Linked DNA regions of Symmachiella dynata. Each later gene encodes a partner of the first gene's protein in a complex. Links are inferred from orthologs where the notes say so. Each region holds a gene or a part of one and is shown on either strand. Other genes may lie near its edges. The genes, in order: mnmG and Mal52_RS25970.

Evidence for each region.
Region 2: the proteins of mnmG (region 1) and Mal52_RS25970 are in contact, whole or in part, in a solved structure (PDB 9HIP), measured with the Escherichia coli proteins. The link is inferred for Symmachiella dynata from one-to-one orthologs.

What each region holds. Positions count from the first base shown.
Region 1 is NZ_CP036276.1:5,734,204-5,737,524, reverse strand. What follows is about bases 101-3,096. They hold mnmG (tRNA uridine-5-carboxymethylaminomethyl(34) synthesis enzyme MnmG), read left to right. Parts: upstream 101-681; coding sequence 682-2,511; downstream 2,512-3,096. Other genes in these bases: Mal52_RS21630 (response regulator), read left to right, coding at 3,061-3,096; tpx (thiol peroxidase), read right to left, coding at 101-285. Outside these bases: more of tpx, read right to left, coding at 1-100; more of Mal52_RS21630, read left to right, coding at 3,097-3,321. UniProt on the Escherichia coli protein: NAD-binding protein involved in the addition of a carboxymethylaminomethyl (cmnm) group at the wobble position (U34) of certain tRNAs, forming tRNA-cmnm(5)s(2)U34.
Region 2 is NZ_CP036276.1:6,807,133-6,810,290, reverse strand. Bases 1-2,833 are described here. They hold Mal52_RS25970 (tRNA modification GTPase), read left to right. Parts: upstream 1-655; coding sequence 656-2,011; downstream 2,012-2,833. Other genes in these bases: Mal52_RS25965 (superoxide dismutase), read left to right, coding at 2,371-2,833; Mal52_RS25975 (YidC/Oxa1 family insertase periplasmic-domain containing protein), read left to right, coding at 1-529. Also shown: more of Mal52_RS25965, read left to right, coding at 2,834-2,979. UniProt on the Escherichia coli protein: Exhibits a very high intrinsic GTPase hydrolysis rate. Involved in the addition of a carboxymethylaminomethyl (cmnm) group at the wobble position (U34) of certain tRNAs, forming tRNA-cmnm(5)s(2)U34.

The DNA.
Region 1 (3,321 bases):
TTGACCGAACGGCAAATCCATGCTCACGCAGAGGACTTCGACGTTGTCCAAGGTGCCGGCGACTTCGTTGAATTGTTTGGTTTCTTTGTGGCAGGTCGGCGTATCCAGCGACGGCACCGTGGCAATGATCCGCGTTTTACCGGCCGAGCTGGCCAACGTCACGTCGCTCAGGTCCGCGCCTTGCAGGGTGAAATCGGGGGCATCGTCGCCGACTTTGAGTTCCGGTCCGACCAAATCCACCGGACCGCCCTTGAGCGTGACCGCTCCTTTACGAGTATCAGCCATGGTTGTGCTCCTTGAATCTTATCTTCCAAAATGGTGATCAGCGCGTTTCCACTACGTGGTTCGCCGACGCGGCCGACCGGCCGCTACTGAGTGCAAAATCCAATACGCCTTGAACCAGTTTCAAAACCCGGTTGCGCCTGTTCGAGAATCTAGAATAGAAGTGCGTGCGCGACGCGTCAGAGGGTTTTGAAACCAATTGTTGAAGTATGGCGATTCAAACTCGACTTGCAAGCGTTACAGGTGGGCAGTTTCTTCTTCGGCCCAAGTTGCTTAGAATGGCGGCGACCGAGGGTGATTGCGAACCGGAAAGTGGACGTGCAGGTCATTTAATTCCGGGGCACAGCCCTGTTCTCGGTCCTTGAATTTCGAATCTGGTTGTGGAAGTTGTCGTGAGTTATGACGGACTCGGTTTATGATTTTGATGTGGTCGTGGTGGGGGCGGGGCACGCCGGTGTTGAGGCTGCGCTGGCGGCCGCGCGGATGGGGGCCAAGACCGCGCTGCTCAGTATGAGTTGCGACACGGTCGCCGCCATGAGTTGCAATCCGGCGATCGGCGGAATTGCTAAAGGGCAAATCGTTCGCGAAATCGACGCGCTCGGCGGTTGGATGGGGCGGGCCATCGACGAAACCGGCATCCAGTTCCGCATGCTGAACCGGGGCAAAGGCCCCGCCATGCACAGTCCTCGCGCACAGGCTGATAAAAAAGCGTATCAGTTCTACATGAAATGTGTCGTCGAGGATCAAGAGAATCTGACGTTGCGGCAAGAATTGATCGAGCAGTTGTTGGTCGAAGACGGAATCGCGACGGGCGTCCGCGTCCGCGGCAATGCGGTTTATCGCGCGCCAGCCGTGGTGTTGACGACCGGCACGTTTCTGCAAGCAGTGATGCACACCGGCGAAGCCAAGACAGCCGGCGGCCGCGCGGGCGAAGGGACCACCGGGACGCTATCCGACAGTTTGCGGGAATTGAATTTCGAACTTGATCGTTTCAAAACCGGTACCCCGGCGCGATTGAACGGGCGCACAATCGATTTCGCCGCCACCGAACGTCAACCGGGCGATGACGATCCGCAACCCTTTTCGTTTCTCACCGATCGCATCACGCAACCGCAGATGGATTGCCATCTGACGACGACCACACCCGAGGTGCATGAATTGATTCGTGAGAATCTGCACCGCGCGCCGATGTATAGCGGACAAATCCAAACCACCGGTCCGCGGTACTGCCCCTCCATTGAAGATAAAGTCGTGCGGTTCGCCGAACAAACGGGGCACCAGATATTTTTGGAACCGGAAGGCCGCAATACGCGCGAGTATTATTGCAACGGCATCTCCACCAGTCTGCCGCGGGATGTGCAAGACAAAATGATGCGGATGATTCCCGGTTTGGAACGGGCCGAAATCATGCGCTACGGCTATGCGGTGGAATACGACTTCGCCGTGCCGACGCAGTTGCATGCGACGCTGGAAACCAAAACCGTTGCTGGATTGTATTTTGCCGGACAAATCAACGGGACCACTGGCTATGAAGAGGCGGCCGGACAAGGGTTGCTGGCGGGTGGTAACGCCGCTTTGAAAATCGCCGGCAAACCGCCGTTGATTCTGGACCGCGACCAAGCGTATCTTGGCGTGTTGATCGACGACTTGGTGACCAAGGGAGTCGATGAACCGTATCGCATGTTCACGTCACGGGCAGAGTACCGGTTGCTATTGCGGCACGACAATGCGGATCGACGACTGACGCGATTGGCCCATGCCGCAGGACTTGTCGATGACGAGCGGATGCAACGACTGCAAACGTTGGAGGAAGAACTCGCCCGCGCTGCTGCATTACTCTCGACGAAATTCCACGAGGGGAACAAGTTGGAGCAAGTCTTGCGACGCCCCGAAGTCGATTGGACACAATTATGCGAGATTGCGCCCGAAGCGGCTGCGTTGAAATTGTCGCCACAAGCACAAACACAAATCACGATCGAAACGAAATACGCGGGATACATTCGTCGCCAAACATCCCAAATCGCCAAGCAAGCGCGATTGGCTGCCGTCCCCATTCCGGCGGAGTTTGATTACCACGCGGTTCCGCAATTGCGGACGGAAGCGAAAGAAAAACTGGCGAAGATTGCTCCGCGAGATATTGCTCACGCGGAGCGGATCAGCGGAATCACTCCTGCGGATTTGGCAATCGTACTTTTGTATCTCGAAGACCCAAGTCGCGTTGCATCTTAGAGACCATAAGACGAGTAATATTGTGACTCTGCAAGGGGCACCATAAGCCTCGCCATTTGGGGGCGCACGGCGAATACGAAGGGTATTGCACGATTCCGCAGAATGGATATAATGTGGACCAACGGTAAAATCGGTAAGCAGTTTGCAGCCTTCCCGTTTGCCTGAATGTGCCCATTTGGCCATGTTCAAGCAGCTTGGCGTTGACTCGCTTTCGGTTTACTGGCTGTTGACGCTAAAAAACGAAATTGGCACTGAACGTAAATGGCATTGGAAGTCACGTTCTACGACGATGAGTGTTTTGGGCTGGAGCGGCTCAGTCGGGCCATCCAGTCACCCGGATTGTCCTGATCCACGCAGTCTCCCCACGTTTTGCCGGCAAGGTTTTGAGATCTTTGCTTGTGGATGTGGTGCGGATGCCTTGAGCGGTCGGTCCGGAAAGCGGTTGTCGCGGTCAGGGAGGGCTTGGCCTCTCTTCGCGGAGGGATTCACGAGAGGTTCTGTTACGTCGGATGCGGGATCGCAGACCGATGGTGAAGGTGGACGAGCACCATGAAAACAGTCTTTACAACCGGTGAGGCGGCAAAGGTCTGCAAAGTCAGTCAGCAAACGATCATTCGTTGTTTCGACTCAGGCCAACTCAAAGGGTTTCGGGTTCCCGGATCCCGGTTTCGCCGGATTCCTCGGGACTTGTTGTACAAGTTCATGAAGGAAAACGGTATTCCTACCGATGCGCTGGAAAGCGGACGCCGCAAGGCGCTGGTAGTGGACGACGACGAAGAACTTGTAGAATTGATCAGCGACGCCTTGGAA
Region 2 (3,158 bases), 1.1 Mb from region 1 along the record:
GTTCATTCAAATGCCGGTCTTTTTCGGTCTGTATACCGCACTGCGGAGCAGCGTGAATCTGCGGATGGCTCACTTTTTGTGGATCGACAACCTTGCCGCTCCAGACGCACTCTTTCCCTTGGGCTTCAATCTCCCCTTTAGTTTAGGCGATACGTTCAATCTACTGCCGATCATCACGATTGTACTGTTCATCGTCCAGCAAAAATTATTCATGCCGCCGCCAACCGACGAACAATCGGCCATGCAGGCTAAGATGATGAAGTACATGATGATCTTCATGGGATTCATGTTCTACAACGTACCGGCCGGACTGTGCGTGTACTTCATCTCGTCCAGCTTGTGGGGCATCGCCGAACGCAAATTGCTGCCGAAAGTCCAGAAACATTCCAGCGGCGGATCGGATGACGACGGTTCAAAAGGCGATAAGGGGGGTGGCTCGAAAGGCGATGGGTCCCCTGCGCCCGGATCCAGTCCCAAGGCGACACCCAAACTGGGGGCTGCCAAGAAGAAATCACGACCGCGTCGCTAACCGGCCCAACTGGAAACAGGGTGCCACTGGCGGCTTGCCCGCCAGTGCAATGCATACAGCCGACCAGAACACTGCTGGACCATCCGGCAGTGGAATTTGACGCGACAGCAAACGTAAGTTTCGGCTATGCCATTCGATTTGCACGATACAATCGCCGCGCTCTCTTCGCCGCCCGGTCCGGCGCAACGCGGTATCGTTCGCATCAGCGGATCCGCGATTCGCGATGCGCTGAACGAGTTATTTCGCCCGAACGATCCGCCGTTGTGGGAAACCACGCGTCTGCCCCAACGGCATCCCGGCAGTTTTTGGTTAGACGATATTCAGCGCTGGATGCCGGTCGATGTTTTCCTGTGGCCGACGCAGCGTAGTTACACCGGGCAACCGATGGCCGAAGTGCACACCTGCGGATCGCCGCCGCTGCTGGAAGCGATACTGGCCGCCATCTATGCCGCCGGCGTCCGTCCGGCGCGAGGCGGCGAATTCACGCTTCGTTCGTTTTTGGCTGGCAAAGTTGATCTGCTGCAAGCCGAAGCAGTATTGGGAGTGATCGATGCCGACGATCAGGTTCAGCTCAACGCAGCGCTCCAGCAACTTGCTGGTGGAATCTCGGGCGACATCAACATGGTCCGTGAAGACTTGTTGTCATTGTTGGCGGACCTTGAAGCGGGACTAGACTTTGTGGAAGAGGATATCGAGTTCGTCGATAACCGCGAAATCCTGGCTCGTCTCACCTCTGCAGAAGCGCGGATCACGTCGTTGTTGGAACAAGCAGTCGACCGCATGCGCTCGACCGGAACAGCTCGTGTCGTGCTCGCCGGTCGTCCCAACGTGGGCAAAAGCACGCTGTTCAATGCATTACTCGGCCGCGGTGCCGCCCTGGTTTCCGAAATTGCCGGCACGACACGCGATTATCTGGCCGCCGATGTCAATTGGCATGGACGGCCAATCGAACTGCTCGATACGGCCGGTTGGGAACAACAGAGTGAGGGACCGTTGCAAGCCGCATTGGCACTCCGCGAGGATCAACTCCAACGCGCCGATTTAATCATCTGGTGCATCACCGCCGATGAACTGCCCAATCCGCTCACGGGGGAAGCCGATTGCGGGAACGCCCGTTCGCTGACCGTGCTCACCAAATGCGATCTCGCCAACACAACGGGTCCCGCAACGGCCCTTCGCGTGAGTGCCGTGACCGGTGCGGGCTTGGAAGAACTGACCGCGGCCGTCGCCGCTGAATTGTCACAAGACAGTGCAGCTCCTCAACAATTGTTGGGTACCACCGGTGCACGTTGCCGCGACAGTCTCCACGGTGCGGTTGAATCACTTCAGCGAGCGCGAGAGGTCGCTGAACTGTCAGCAGGCGACGAACTGCTGTCGATTGAAATCCGCGTTGCCTTGGAGGAACTGGGTAAAGTCAGCGGAGCCGTTTATACGGACGACATTCTAGACCGCATTTTCAGCAAGTTTTGCATCGGGAAATGACGGGTTAGGCTTGAGGCGTGAGGGGACAGGCTTGAGGGTTGGCGGTTTTGTGTCGGATTGTGCATGGTGCCCCTCTATTTCTCTGGCCACTGACCACCGGCCACTTTCTCCCCTCTGGGCAGATTCTCTAATTCGCCTGTCGAAGTCGCCTGTCGGAGGAATCGGCTAAAATTCCGGAAATGCGTCGCCGTCTCCAGGCATGTGCTTTGCAAAGATGCGAATCAGGTTGATATAACCAAATGAAACTACAAATAAAGGGAAGTTCACGGCAGAAAATCTGCGCAGCTGAGCTTCAGTTTATCGCTTTTTTTGCAAGTTGCCTCTCGATTGACCGAGGCCCTACAAGGAGAACACCGACCATGGCTTATTCATTGCCTGACTTGCCGTACGCGTATGATGCTTTGGAACCGCATATCGATGCTCGCACGATGGAAATTCACCATACGAAACACCATCAAGCCTACATCAACAAGGTCAACGATGCTCTGAAAGGGCATGACGACTTAGCGGCTAAAACGATCGAAGATTTGATGAGCGACTTGGCGGCCGTTCCGGAAGCCATTCGTGGCGCTGTCCGGAACAATGGCGGCGGACATGCCAACCACTCGTTGTTTTGGACAGTCATGAGTCCCTCAGGAGGCGGAACCCCCTCGGGCGATCTGGCTGCTGCGATCGATGCCGCTTGCGGAAGCTTTGACAAGTTCAAAGAACAATTCAGCGCCGCCGCCGCAACGCGTTTCGGCAGTGGCTGGGCTTGGCTGTCGGTCGATGGCGACAAGGTGGTTGTGGAAAGCACCCCGAATCAAGATACGCCGCTGTCCGAAGGACGCACGCCGATCTTGGGATTGGATGTTTGGGAGCACGCCTACTATCTCAATTATCAAAACCGCCGTCCCGATTATGTCTCGGCGTTTTTCAACGTGATCGATTGGGAAACCGTGGCCGCTCGTTTTGCCGCCGCCAAATAAGCTCTCGCCGTTTGTGAGATGAGTATCGCAACAGCGGTCGGCTTATCTCATAATCTGCAGCGAACAAAACAAGACAGGGAACCGCCGCGAACTTGGCGGGTTCCCTGTCTTTTTATGCGCCCGCACAACCTGCCTAACCGATACAATGAGACGAAGTTTCTTTTTCTCATGGGGAGAGT